DNA from 2 places in the Streptomyces sp. NBC_01689 genome. Region 2 is predicted to be linked to the other one. Evidence: predicted binding sites of a transcription regulator. Region 2 holds the regulator's gene; the other holds the start of a gene.
The links. Region 2 encodes HrcA, which represses chaperone genes, less so after heat shock. Its sites were predicted from a motif close to TTNGCACTCNGNNNNNCNGAGTGCNAA; they were not measured.

Region 1 (6,952 bases), 2.1 Mb from region 2:
AGCCCAGCTCGCGTCCCGCCGCCGAGAAGGAACCACTGGCGGCGACGGCGCGCAGAACACGGAGATGACGAGCCTCGATCACCGTTCGAGCATAAGCGAGACTTGGGTACGGTGGCGAATATCGCGTCGACGCTTTGGCCGGGATCGCCTAGCGTGCTGTCATGCAGCTTCTGTCTCTGAACCTGGGCCGTGCCCGCGCCGTCCCGTACACGGACCGGGCCGTGGGGGTGACCGGCATCGACAAACGCCCGGTGACCGGGCCGGTGCGGGTGTCGGCGCCGGGGCCCAAGGGCGTCGGCGCCAGCGGTCTGGCCGGGGACACGGTGTGCGACCTGCGCCATCACGGCGGGGACGACCAGGCCGTCTACGCGACCGCGCGCGAGGACCTCGACGACTGGGAGCGCGAGCTCGACCGGCCGCTGGCGAACGGCGCCTTCGGCGAGAACCTCACGACGCTCGGGCTGGACGTGTCCGGCGCGCGGATCGGTGAGCGCTGGCGGGTCGGCGCCGAGCTGGTCCTGGAGGTCACCTCCGGGCGCATCCCCTGCCGTACGTTCCAGGGGCACCTCGGTGAGCCGGGCTGGGTGAAGCGGTTCACCCACAGGGCCGCGCCGGGCGCTTATCTGCGGGTGATCGAGTCCGGTGAGATCCGCGCGGGCGACCCGATCGAGGTGGTGCACCGGCCGGGGCACGAGGTGACGGTCGCGGTCGAGTTCCGCGCCATGACGACCGAACGCGAGCTGTTGCCGGGGCTGTTGGCCGCGGGCGCGGCCCTGCGTCCGGAGGCGTTGGCGGCCGCGGAGAAGTACGTGGCACGGCGGGACGGGTAGCGGCCCGGGGCACCCGCCCCGAAGGACGCCGGCGACGGCCGCGGCGCGGGCCGCGCGCAGGGCGCGGTGGCGGGTCCGGCACCGGACGACGGGGGGCGCGCCACCCCTGGTCAGGTCACTAGCCTTGGGCCATGACAACGGCTCTGATTACGGGATCGACCGCGGGGATCGGCGCCGCCTTCGCGCGCCGCCTCGCGGCTGACGGGCACAACCTCGTGCTGGTGGCGCGCGACACCGGGCGGCTGACCGAGCAGGCGACGGAACTGCACGACCGGCACGGCATCGAGGCGGAGGTGCTGACGGCCGACCTGGCGACGGACGACGGCATCGAGGCGGTGGCCCGGCGGCTGGGCGACCGCAGGAACCCGGTCGACCTGCTGATCAACAACGCCGGTTTCGGCAACAAGGGCCGCTATCTCGAGGTCTCGATGGCCGACGAGCTGACGATGCTCAAGGTGCACTGCGAGGCGGTGCTGCGGCTGACGTCGGCGGCGACCGCGGGCATGCGGGAGCGCGGCCGGGGCGGGGTCGTCAACGTGGCGTCGGTGGCCGCGTTCGTGCCGCGCGGCACGTACGGGGCGTCCAAGGCGTGGGTCGTGCAGTTCACCCAGGGCGCGGCGAGGGACCTGGCGGGCACCGGCGTCCGGCTGATGGCGCTGGCCCCGGGCTTCGTGCGCACCGAGTTCCACCAGCGCGCCGGGATGGGCACGGACAACATCCCGAACTGGATGTGGCTCGACGCGGACAAGCTGGTCGCGGCCGCGCTCGCCGACCTGGCCCGAGGCAAGTCGCTGTCGGTCCCCGACCCGCGGTACAAGGCGCTGATGGGCGTGGTGAAGGTGACGCCGCGCGGACTGCTGGGCGGGGTCACGTCGCGGACGGGACGCAAGTACGGGCCGCAGTAGGGGCGTGGGGCGAGCCGGCGGACCGCGGGGCGGTACGGGCCGTACCGCCCCGACGCAGCACTGAGGCCCAGCACCCCCGAAGGGTGCTGGGCCTCGGTGCGGTTCACCGGTGTCGGCGTCCGCCGGGGCGGAGCCTCACCGGCGTGCCTCAGTGCGAGTGACCGTGGCCGTGGCCGTGGCCCGCCTCGGCCTCTTCCTCGGCCGGCTTCTCGACGACCAGGGTCTCGGTCGTGAGGAGCAGGGAGGCGATGGAGGCGGCGTTCTCCAGGGCGGAGCGGGTGACCTTGACCGGGTCGATGACACCGGACTTGACCAGGTCGCCGTACTCGCCGGTGGCGGCGTTGAAGCCCTGGCCCTTGTCGAGGTCGGCGACCTTGGAGGTGATGACGTAACCCTCCAGGCCGGCGTTCTCGGCGATCCAGCGCAGCGGCTCGACGGCGGCGCGGCGGACGACCGCGACACCCGTGGCCTCGTCGCCGGTCTTGCCGAGGTTGCCCTCGAGGACCTTGACGGCGTGGACGAGCGCGGAGCCACCACCGGAGACGATGCCCTCCTCGACCGCGGCGCGGGTCGCGGAGATGGCGTCCTCCAGACGGTGCTTCTTCTCCTTGAGCTCCACCTCGGTGGCGGCGCCGACCTTGATCACGCACACGCCGCCGGCCAGCTTCGCGAGGCGCTCCTGGAGCTTCTCGCGGTCCCAGTCGGAGTCCGTGTTCTCGATCTCGGCCTTGATCTGGTTGACGCGGCCCACGACGGCGTCGTGGTCGCCGCCGCCGTCGACGACGGTGGTGTCGTCCTTGGTGACCGTCACGCGGCGGGCGGTGCCCAGCACGTCCAGGCCGACCTGGTCGAGCTTGAGGCCGACCTCCTCGGCGATGACCTGGCCGCCGGTGAGGGTGGCGAGGTCGCCCAGCATGGCCTTGCGGCGGTCGCCGAAGCCGGGGGCCTTCACGGCGACGGCGTTGAACGTGCCGCGGATCTTGTTCACGACCAGGGTCGACAGCGCCTCGCCGTCGACGTCCTCGGCGATGATCAGCAGCGGCTTGGAGGCGTTGGCCTGGATGACCTTCTCCAGCAGCGGCAGCAGGTCCTGGATGGAGGAGATCTTGCCCTGGTGGATGAGGATGTACGGGTCCTCGAGGACGGCCTCCATGCGCTCCTGGTCCGTCACGAAGTACGGGGACAGGTAGCCCTTGTCGAAGGCCATGCCCTCGGTGAAGTCCAGCTCCAGGCCGAAGGTGTTGGACTCCTCGACGGTGATGACACCGTCCTTGCCGACCTTGTCCATCGCCTCGGCGATGAGCTCGCCGACCTGGCTGTCCTGGGCGGACAGGGCGGCGACGGCGGCGATGTCGGACTTCTCGTCGATCGGGCGGGCGGTCGCGAGGAGCTCCTCGGACACGGCCTTGACCGCGGCGTCGATGCCCTTCTTGAGCAGCGCCGGGGAGGCACCCGCGGCGACGTTCTTCAGGCCCTCGCGGACGAGCGCCTGGGCCAGCACGGTGGCGGTGGTCGTACCGTCACCCGCGATGTCGTTGGTCTTGGTCGCCACCTCCTTCACCAGCTGGGCGCCGAGGTTCTCGTACGGGTCGTCGAGCTCGACCTCGCGGGCGATGGTGACGCCGTCGTTGGTGATGGTGGGGGCGCCGAACTTCTTGTCGATGACGACGTTGCGGCCCTTGGGGCCGATCGTCACCTTCACCGTGTCGGCAAGCTTGTTGACGCCGCGCTCAAGGGCGCGACGGGCGTCCTCGTCGAACTTCAGGATCTTCGCCATGGGAGCGGTTCAGCCCTCTCGGAAAACGTGGGTGAAAACGAACCGCGCCCCCAGCGCCCGGCTTCATGAGGTCGCGGGGGCCAGGGGCGCAGTTCACTGCAGAACTGTGGTGAATTACTTCTCGATGATCGCGAGCACGTCGCGGGCCGAGAGGACGAGGTACTCCTCGCCGTTGTACTTCACCTCGGTGCCGCCGTACTTGCTGTACAGCACGATGTCGCCGGTGCTGACGTCGAGCGGCAGGCGCTCGCCGTTCTCGAAGCGACCCGGGCCCACCGCGAGGACGACGCCCTCCTGGGGCTTCTCCTTCGCGGTGTCCGGGATGACCAGGCCAGAGGCCGTGGTCTGCTCTGCGTCCAGCGGCTGGACCACGACACGGTCCTCGAGCGGCTTGATGGCAACCTTGGAGCTGGTGGTCGTCACGATCCGACCTCCCCCTTCGGAGATCTCACGGGGTTAACTGTCTGAGGTGGCGACCAGGTGGATCCGTCGTCGCGGGTGCCGGATCTGCCCGTCGCTGTTGGCACTCTCCAGGGGGGAGTGCCAGGCCTGAGACTATGACCGCGATTAGCACTCGGTCAAGCGGAGTGCCAAAGGCCTGCGGCGTGGCGTGGGGTTCGGGTGCCGTTCGCCGGTCCGAGCGCGCCGCCGATAGCTCCGCCCCTGGGCCCCGTCCGGCCTCAACACCCTCGTCCTCGAACGCCGGACGAGCTGGAAGGGGCGGCCCGCGCCAGGAGTTCGCACCCGCCGGAAACCCGCCCGCGCCCGGACCGGCGTCGCCCTCGCGCCCGTCCTCGTTCTCGTCCTCGTTCTCGTCCTCGCCCATCCGGGGTCCGGCCGCCATGGGGGGGCTCGGCCGTGTCGGTGGTCAGACGTAGTTCTCCAGGCGGGCGGGGGTGAAGCCCTCCGCCTGGATGCGGCGGAGGAGGCGGATGGTCGCCGCGGTGAGGTTCGGCCGGTCCAGGCCGGAGAGGATGTCGCCGGGGTGCAGCCGGTGGCCGTCGGCCTCCCTCCCCAGGACGACGGCCGAGACACCGCAGTCGGCGGCGGCGCGCAGGGTGGTGGTGTCGTAGGTGTTGTACGGGGGCCGGAAGAGCCGGGGGCGGATGCCGAAGCGGGCCTTGAGCTTCTCCTGCTGGCCACAGATCTCGGCCCGCTGTCCGGCGTACGGCAGTCCGCGCAACGAGGCGTGGTCGAGGGTGTGGTTCTGCACGCTGGCGCCGACCTCCCGCAGCCGCGCGAAGTGCCCGTAGCCGGGGCCGACGACGCTGTCCGTGAGGAACATGCTGACGGGCAGCCGCAGTTCACGCACCATGTCGACGAACCGCGGATCGCGCTCGGCGCCGTCGTCGTAGGTCAGGAAGACCACCCTGTCGCGGGTGGGCACGCGGCCGACGACCGGGACGAGCCCCGTCCGGTCACGGCGCAGCCCGCCGCGGGCCGGCGGGCGCGGCGCCGGGGCGAGCGGCGCGGACAGTCCCCAGCGCCGGTACGTCGCCGACGCCGGACCGTGCGGGTGGTTCCTGCGGACCTCCAGTGCGGCCTTCTTGCCCAGGCGCTCGATCGGGTCGACGGACTGGGCGCAGCCGCCCAGCAGGACGGCGGCGAGCAACGCGGCCGACGCGGCGGTGGCCCGCGCGCGCGTCCGGGCGCGCGGTGCCGGCGGACGGCCTGTCACAGGCGGCCCTCCGGCCGCGCCGCCGCGTGGCATCGGGCCGTGACCCGCCCGGGGAACCGGTGGAGCGGGCGTGGTGCGGTGCCGGGTGTCCGGGCCGGGGCCCGCGGTGCGGCCAGCGGGTCCGCGGCCGGTCCCTGGTGCCCGGTCTCGGGCGCGCGCGGCGCCCTCCGGCCGGCCGGGGGCCCCGCTTCCGCGGACCCGACGCCGGCACGGCCGGCCTCGGGTCCGATGACGGTACGGGAGGCGGTGCCGCTGCGGATCGCCGCCCCGTGCACGTCATTTTTATCGGTTTGTCGTACTGATCGCATGGTGTCGGATCCTCCCAGGCCAGGGGCCCCGCGCGGCCCCGACACCGCGACCGGCCCCACGCCGTCCACCGACTGGCCCACACTGACCGACAATGGGCCGGTGAACGACGTCTCCTTCGCCTCCCTGCTCACCCCCGAGGGCCACGCGCTGCTCGACGAGGTGCGCGGCACCGAACCGGCCCAGGAACTGGCCGTCGCCACCCGGCTGCGCCGCACCCATCCGGCCGAGCTCGTCTCGGCGGCGCTCGGGCAGGCGCGGCTGCGGCAGCGGGCGGCGGCGAAGTTCGGCGCCGAGGACGCGGAGCGGATGTTCTTCACACCGAACGGGGTGGAGCAGTCGACCCGCACGACGGTCGCCACGCACCGCGCGGAGCGGCTGCGCGCCCTCGGGGTGCGCTCGGTCGCCGATCTCTGCTCCGGCATCGGCGGCGACGCGATCGCGCTGGCCCGGGCCGGGATACGCGTCCTCGCCGTCGACCGGGACCCGGCTGCGGCCGCCGCCGCCCGCGCGAACGCCGACGCGCTCGGGCTCTCCGGTCTGATCGAGGTGCGCGAGGCGGACGTCACGGAGGTGGACACGGCTCCCTACGACGCCGTCTTCGTGGACCCGGCACGGCGCGGCGGCCGGGCGGGCGGGCGGATCTTCGACCCCGAGGCCTACTCGCCGCCGCTCTCCTGGGCGGTAGGGGCCGCCCTGAAGGCCCCGCTCGCCGCCCTGAAGATCGCCCCGGGCATCCCGCACGAGACGGTCCCCGCCGAGGCGGAGGCCGAGTGGATCTCGGACGGCGGGGACGTGAAGGAGGCCGTGCTGTGGTTCGGCATCGAGCCGGGTCTGGTGCGGGCCACCCTGCTGCCGGGCCCGCGCGTCCTGCGCGGCCGCGGTCTGCCCGATCCCGCGGTGCGGCCGGTGGGGCGCTATCTCTACGAGCCGGACGGCGCCGTGATCCGTGCCCACCTGGTCGCCGAGGCCGCCGACGAGCTCGACGGCGGGCTTCTCGACGAGACCATCGCCTACATCACGGCGGACTCGCTGCGCCCGACCCCGTACGCCACCGCGTACGAGATCACCGACCGGCTTCCCTTCAACGTGAAGAAGCTGAAGGCGCTGCTGAGGGAGCGCGAGGTCGGGGTGCTGACGGTCAAGAAGCGGGGCTCGGCGGTCGAGCCGGAGGAACTGCGCAGGAAGGTCAGGCCGCAGGGGCCGCACGCGGCCACCGTCTTCCTGACCAGGGTGGCGGGGGCACCGACGATGCTGCTCGGCCACCCGGCCCCGCGGCACCCCGCCTGACACGGCCTAGGTCGTGTCCGCAAAGTCTCGTCTGCCCGGCGACGCCTGGCCCGCCCTCCGGGCGGACGACGCGACTTTGCGGACACGACCTAGCGGCACTCCCGCGCGCGTGCCTCCAGCAGTTCCCGCTCGCGTTCGTTGCGGGCCAGTCCCGCGGCCCGTTCGA
Region 2 (6,952 bases):
AGGCTCGGCTGGCCCTGGGTGCTGAGCGCGAGCACCTGTCCGTCCGGGGTCCAGCCGCGCACCTGGGTCCGCAGGTTCCCCCAGTACGTCAGCCGCCTGGACGCCCCTCCCTCCAGCGGGGCCACGTGGATCTCGGGCGCCCCGTCCCGGGTCGACGTCCAGGCGACGTCCTCCCCGTCGGGGGAGATGCGCGGATGGTTGACCGGGACGTTGTCCGCGCTGACCCGCCAGGCGCGGCCGCCGCCGTCGAGGGGGGCGACCCAGACGTCGTCCTCGGCGGTGAACGCGACCAGATCGCCCCGCAGATGCGGGAAGCGGAGATACCCGGCCGATACGGACGATACGGACGATGCAGTCTGTGTCACCCGATCACCCTATGCAGCGACAGCTCCCCCGGAAAGGGGTTTGGATCACTTGCCCGGCCTTGCCCGCCGCCGGTCAGCTGCGCAGGAGCAGCCACTCCTGGAGTTCCACGAGGTTGCCCTCGGGGTCCTTGAGATGGGCCACCCGCATCCGTTCGGTCATCGGCGCGGGACCGTGGGTGATGACACCGCCGCGCGAGACGACACCCTCGCAGTAGGCGTCGAGGTCGTCCACGCGCAGGACGACCAGGGAGCGGTGGCCGCTCGCCGAGTCGCCCAGCTCACCGAGGATCCGGGCCATCATCGCGCGGTCCTGAAGCGCGATGCCCGCGGAGCCGGTGGCGGGGCTGAACTTCTCGTACGGACCCTCGGCCGCACCGGACTGGGGCTTGAGGCCGAGGACCTCGGCGTAGAAGCGATAGCAGGCCGGGAAGTCGGCGACGAGCAGCCGTACCTGGGCGAGTTCCAACGCATCCCCCGTACATGTTCGTTCAGGACCAGCGGCCGGTGCGCCCCAGCAGCAGCGCGGTGGCCGCGGTCCCCGCGGTCGACGTACGCAGCACGCTACGCCCCAGCCGGTACGCCTTCGCACCCGCCTGCGCGAAGAGGTCCAACTCCTCGGGGGAGACGCCCCCTTCGGGTCCGACGACGAGCACGATCCGTCCGGCCGTGGGCAGTTCGGCCGTGGCGAGCGGCTCGCTGCCGTAGTCGCGGTCCTCGTGCAGCACCGCCGCGAAGTCGGCCTCGGCCAGCAGGGCGGCCACCTGCCTGGTCGTCGCGGCGTCCGCGACCTCGGGGAAGCGCACCCGGCGGGACTGCTTGCCCGCCTCGCGCGCCGTGGCCCGCCACTTGGCGAGCGCCTTCAGGCCCCGGTCGCCCCGCCACTGGGTGATGCAGCGGGAGGCGGCCCACGGGACGATCGCGTCCACGCCGGTCTCGGTCATGGTCTCGACGGCCAGCTCGCCCCGGTCGCCCTTGGGCAGGGCCTGCACCACGGTCAGCCGCGGCGACTCCGCGGGCTCCTCTGCCAGGGAGCCGACGCGGACGATCAGCCGGTCCTTGCCCTCGGTGTCGAGGACGACGCACTCCGCCCAGCGCCCGGCGCCGTCGGTGAGCACGACGTCCTCCCCCTGCCGCAGCCGCTTCACGGACACCGCGTGCCGGCCCTCGGGTCCGTCGAGGACGTACCGTCCCGCGCCGTCCGTGTCGAAGCGGTCGACGACGAACACCGGCGCCGTCATCGGTCCGCACCCCCCGTGCCGCCGGCCGTGGACAACGCTGTCCTGACCGCGTCCAGCTCGGCGCACAGCACCTCCACCAGCTGCGCCGCCGGAAGTTCACGGGCCATCCGGTGCCCCTGCCCCGCCCACAGCGCCATGCCCTGCGCGTCGCCCGCCCTGGCCGCCGCCTTGCGCAGCGGGGAGGTGAGGTGGTGGACGTCGGGGTACGCGGCGGGCGCGTACGGACCGTGCTCGCGCAGGAAGCGGTTGACCAGGCCGCGCGCGGGACGGCCGGAGAACGCGCGCGTCAGTTCCGTGCGGACGAAGAGGGGGTTGGTCAGGGACTGCTTGTGCACGGCGTGCGCACCGGACTCCGGGGTGGCGAGGAACGCGGTGCCGAGCTGCGCGGCGTCCGCGCCCGCGGCGAGCACCGCGGCGATCTGGCTGCCGCGCATGATGCCGCCGGCGGCGACGACCGGGATCTGCACGGTCTCGCGCACCTGGGCGATCAGGGAGAGGAGCCCGATCCCCGTGCCGTCCGTCTCCGGGTTGTCGCGGTGGGTGCCCTGGTGGCCGCCGGCCTCCACGCCCTGCACGACGACGGCGGCGGCACCCGCCCGTTGCACCGCGAGGGCCTCCTCGGCCGTGGTCGCGGTGATCATGGTGAGCGTGCCGACCCGGGCGAAGGAGTCCAGGACGTCGCGGGTGGGGCAGCCGAAGTGGAAGGAGACCACCGGCACCGGGTTGTCGAGGAGGACCGCGAGTTTGGCGTCGTAGCCGTCGTCGCGGCCGCTGTCCGGATCGCCGAGCTCCGTCTCGTACCAGGAGGCCTCGCCGGCCAGCTGGTGGGCGTACACCTCGACGGTGGCCGGGTCCGCGTACTCGGGCTGCGGCATGAAGAGGTTGACCCCGAAGGGCCGGCCCGTCAGTCCACGCAGCTGCTTGATCTCCTGGTACATGCCGTCGGCGGTCTTGTACCCGGCGGCGAGGAACCCGAGCCCGCCGGCCTCGGACACGGCGGCCGCGAGGTGCGGGACGGAGACGCCGCCCGCCATGGGGGCCTGCACGATCGGGTGTGGGAAGAGATCGGTCAGTGCGGAGGACATGACGGCATGTTGTCACGTCCTCCGAACAAGTCAGAAATCCGGACTTCCGGCCGCCACGGGCCGTCGGGACGGACGGTCCGCGGTGCTTCTCCGCCCCCGCCGCACCGCCCCGTGCCCCGCTCCGCGGGCCCGTCCCGCGGACCCGGAGCGGGTGCCTTCCCGCCCCGGCTCGTGCCGTGCCGGGACCCCGGCTCCGGCCCCCTGGGGCCTCGGCTTCCGCCCCGCCGGGGACCGGCCCCGCCCGGGCCGCGCCGCCCTCGGAGGCCGGGCGGGCCGGGCACGGAGAGCCGTCCGGGCTCAGCGGCCGTTGAACGCGTCCTTGAGACGGGAGAACAGACCCTGCTGGCCCGGCTGGAACTGCCCGGTCGGACGCTCCTCGCCGCGCAGCTGCGCCAGCTCCCGCAACAGCCGTTCCTGCTCGGGGTCGAGCTTGGTCGGCGTGGTGACCTCGACGTGCACGATGAGGTCGCCCCGGCCACCGCCGCGCAGATGCGTGACACCGCGCCCGTGCAGCGGGATCGACTGCCCGGACTGCGTGCCGGGCCGGATGTCGACCTCCTCCAGACCGTCGAGGGTCTCGAGCGGCACCTTGGTGCCGAGCGACGCGGCGGTCATCGGGATGGTGACCGTGCAGTGCAGGTCGTCGCCGCGGCGCTGGAAGGTCGAGTGCGGCAGTTCGTGGATCTCGACGTAGAGGTCACCGGCGGGACCGCCACCGGGCCCGACCTCGCCCTCGCCCGCGAGCTGGATCCGGGTGCCGTTGTCCACGCCCGCCGGGATCTTGACCGTGAGCGTGCGCCGGGACCGGACGCGCCCGTCGCCCGCGCACTCCGGGCAGGGGGTCGGCACGACGGTGCCGAAGCCCTGGCACTGCGGACACGGGCGGGACGTCATGACCTGGCCCAGGAACGACCGGGTGACCTGGGACACCTCGCCGCGTCCGCGGCACATGTCGCAGGTCTGCGCGGAGGTCCCCGGCGCGGCGCCCTCACCGTTGCAGGTGGCGCACACGACGGCCGTGTCGACCTGGATGTCCTTCGTGGTGCCGAAGGCGGCCTCGTCCAGCTCGATCTCGAGCCGGATCATGGCGTCCTGGCCGCGCCGCGTGCGCGACCGGGGGCCCCGCTGCGACGCCGTGCCGAAGAAGGCGTCCATGATGTCCGAGAAGTTGCCGAAGCCACCGGCGCCGAAGCCGCCCGCGCCTCCGCCGCCCGCCTGGGACAACGGGTCGCCGCCGAGGTCGTAGACCTGCTTCTTCTGCGGGTCCGACAACACCTCGTACGCGGCGTTGATCTCCTTGAACCGCTCCTGCGTCTTCGGATCGGGATTGACGTCCGGGTGCAGCTCGCGTGCGAGCCGCCGGAAAGCCTTCTTGATCTCGTCCTGGGACGCGTCGCGGCGCACGCCGAGCACGGCGTAGTAGTCCGTGGCCACTTAAGACTCCGCCAGGATCTGTCCGACGTACCGTGCCACCGCTCGTACCGCTCCCATCGTTCCCGGGTAATCCATGCGGGTCGGTCCGACCACGCCGAGTTTGGCTACTGCCTCGTCGCCCGAACCGTAGCCGACGGAGACCACGGACGTGGAGTTGAGTCCCTCGTACGCGTTCTCGTGACCGATCCGTACGGTCATGCCCGAATCCCCCGCCTCCCCCAGCAGTTTGAGGAGCACGACCTGTTCCTCCAGCGCTTCGAGCACCGGTCTGATCGTGAGGGGAAAATCATGTCCGAAGCGGGTCAGGTTCGCGGTGCCGCCGATCATCAGACGTTCCTCGGTCTCCTCGACGAGCGTCTCCAGAAGAGTGGAGAGCACCGTCGCGACCGTACCCCGGTCGTCCGCCTCGAAGGCGTCCGGCAGGTCCTGGACGAGCGGCGGCACATCCGCGAAGCGGCGGCCGGCGACCCGGCTGTTGAGCCGGGCCCGCAGATCCGCCACGGAGGTCTCCCCGAACGGCGCCGGGCAGTCGATCATGCGCTGCTCGACCCGTCCGGTGTCCGTGATCAGGACGAGCATCAGGCGGGCCGGGGCCAGCGACAGCAGCTCCACGTGACGCACGGTCGATCTGGTCAGCGACGGGTACTGGACGACGGCGACCTGCCGCGTCAGCTGCGCGAGCAGCCGCACCGTCCGCCCGACGACGTCGTCGAGGTCGACCGCGCCGCCGAGGAAGTTCTGGATGGCCCGCCGCTCGGGCCCGGTCATCGGCTTGACGCCGGCGAGCTTGTCGACGAAGAGCCGGTAGCCCTTGTCGGTGGGGATGCGCCCGGCGCTGGTGTGCGGCTGGGCGATGTATCCCTCGTCCTCCAGGACCGCCATGTCGTTGCGGACCGTGGCCGGGGAGACCCCGAGCTGATGCCGCTCCGTCAGCGCCTTGGAACCGACCGGCTCCTCGGTGCCGACGTAGTCCTGGACGATGGCGCGCAGCACCTCGAGCCTGCGTTCACTCAGCATCGCGCACACCTCCAGTCGTCCGTCCCGCGTGGCCTCGCCTGGCACTCAGCGCGTGCGAGTGCCAGCATTCCCCGGCCCAGTGTACGGCCGGTGGGTACGCCCCCGGCAAGGGCGGGCCCGCGATCTTGCGCACGTATGCCGACGTGTCCCGTGATGTCTCACCGGCGTCCGCCCTCCCGCTAGCGTCACCGTATGAAGGTGACTTGGGAAGGGCCGGGGTGGGAGGAACTGGCCCCGCACGTGGGGCGGCGGCGGCTCCCGGGCTGGGACTGCACGGCCGGGCTGGTGGCGGGCGGGGACGCGGCGCTCATGGTCGACGCGGGGGCGAGCCTCGGGGAGGGCGCACGGTTGCGTGCCGAGGCGCGCCGGCTCCTCGGCCCGGACCGGGACGTGACACACCTCGCACTCACCCATCCGCACTTCGACCACGTCCTCGGCGCGGCGGCGTTCACGGGCACGCCGGTGTTCGGCGCGGCCGGTCCCGGCGGGGCGAGCCCGTACGGGGGCGAGGAACTGCGCCTGGACGCCGTACGCCACGGTCTCGGCCCGCGGGAGGCCGCCGAGGCCGCGGCCGCCCTGGTCCCCCCTTCGCACCCCGTGGCCGGCGAGCGGACGCTCGACCTGGGCGGCGGGGTGCGGGCCCTGCTGGCGGACGTGGGTCCCGGTCACACGGCGCACGACCTGGTGGTCCTGGTGACCGGGGCGGCCGGTGCCCGGAAGGTCGTCTTCTGCGGGGACCTGGTGGAGGAGTCCGGCGAACCCCAGGCGGGTCCCGACGCCGTCCCCTCCCGCTGGCCGGCCGCGCTGGACCGGCTGCTCGCCCTGGGCGGCGAGCAGGCGGTGTACGTGCCGGGTCACGGCGCCGCGGTGGACGCGGCGTTCGTCCGGGCCCAGCGGGACGCGCTGGCGACACGTTTCGGCGTGTCGTAGGGATCTCCGCGACGCCTCGCCCCCGGTTCTCCTATCGTCATCCGAATGCGCCAGTACTCTCCGGATCTCACCCCGCCGTGGAAGAAGCCCAAGCCGGTGCCCGAGGTCCCCGCGGACCCGGGCCTGGTGGTCGAGGAGCCCGGTACGGGGTTCTGCGGGGCGGTGATCGGCTGCGAGGCGGGCACCGTGACCCTGGAGGACCGCTTCGGCAAGCACCGGGTGTTCCCGCTGGAACCGCGCGGCTTCCTGCTGGAGGGCAGGGTGGTCACGCTGGTCCGTCCGGCCGCGGGACCGGTCCGGCCCGGCCGCACGGCATCCGGTTCGGTCGCCGTGCCGGGCGCCCGGGCGCGCGTGGCCCGGGCCGGCCGCATCTACGTGGAGGGCCGCCACGACGCCGAACTGGTCGAACGGGTCTGGGGCGACGACCTCCGCATCGAGGGGGTCGTGGTCGAGTACCTGGAGGGCGTCGACGATCTCCCGGCGGTGGTCGACGAGTTCGCCCCGGGACCGGACGCGCGGCTGGGCGTGCTGGTCGACCATCTGGTGCCCGGTACGAAGGAGTGGCGGATCGCGGAGGCCGTCACCAGCGACCACGCGCTCGTCCTCGGCCACCCGTACATCGACGTCTGGGAGGCCGTGAAGCCGTCCTCCGTGGGCATCGCCGCCTGGCCCCGGGTCCCGCGCGGGCAGGACTGGAAGACCGGCGTGTGCCGGGCGCTGGGCTGGCCGGAGAACACCGGTGCGGCCTGGCAGCACATCCTGTCCCGGGTGCGTTCCTACAAGGACCTGGAGCCGGAACTCCTGGGCCGGGTGGAGGAGTTGATCGACTTCGTCACGGCGCCGCCGGAGTGACACCGGGGCGCCGGGCGCGGACCACGGACGA

Region 1: the regulator HrcA is predicted to act here: its motif matches at 4,080-4,106, upstream of groES (co-chaperone GroES).

What each region holds. Positions count from the first base shown of each region.
Region 1 is NZ_CP109592.1:4,359,141-4,366,092, forward strand. Features, by position in the region: gene OG776_RS18365 (LysR family transcriptional regulator) at 1-82, opposite strand, end outside; gene OG776_RS18370 (MOSC domain-containing protein) at 162-830, shown strand; gene OG776_RS18375 (SDR family NAD(P)-dependent oxidoreductase) at 962-1,735, shown strand; gene groL (chaperonin GroEL) at 1,884-3,512, opposite strand; gene groES (co-chaperone GroES) at 3,627-3,935, opposite strand; gene OG776_RS18390 (polysaccharide deacetylase family protein) at 4,381-5,223, opposite strand; gene OG776_RS18395 (THUMP-like domain-containing protein) at 5,599-6,786, shown strand; gene OG776_RS18400 (RNA polymerase sigma factor) at 6,876-6,952, opposite strand, start outside.
Region 2 is NZ_CP109592.1:6,492,993-6,499,944, reverse strand. Features, by position in the region: gene OG776_RS27675 (S41 family peptidase) at 1-365, opposite strand, end outside; gene OG776_RS27670 (VOC family protein) at 439-831, opposite strand; gene OG776_RS27665 (16S rRNA (uracil(1498)-N(3))-methyltransferase) at 854-1,603, opposite strand; gene OG776_RS27660 (nitronate monooxygenase) at 1,600-2,688, opposite strand; gene dnaJ (molecular chaperone DnaJ) at 2,986-4,122, opposite strand; gene hrcA (heat-inducible transcriptional repressor HrcA) at 4,123-5,139, opposite strand; gene OG776_RS27645 (MBL fold metallo-hydrolase) at 5,332-6,069, shown strand; gene OG776_RS27640 (DUF3097 domain-containing protein) at 6,115-6,921, shown strand.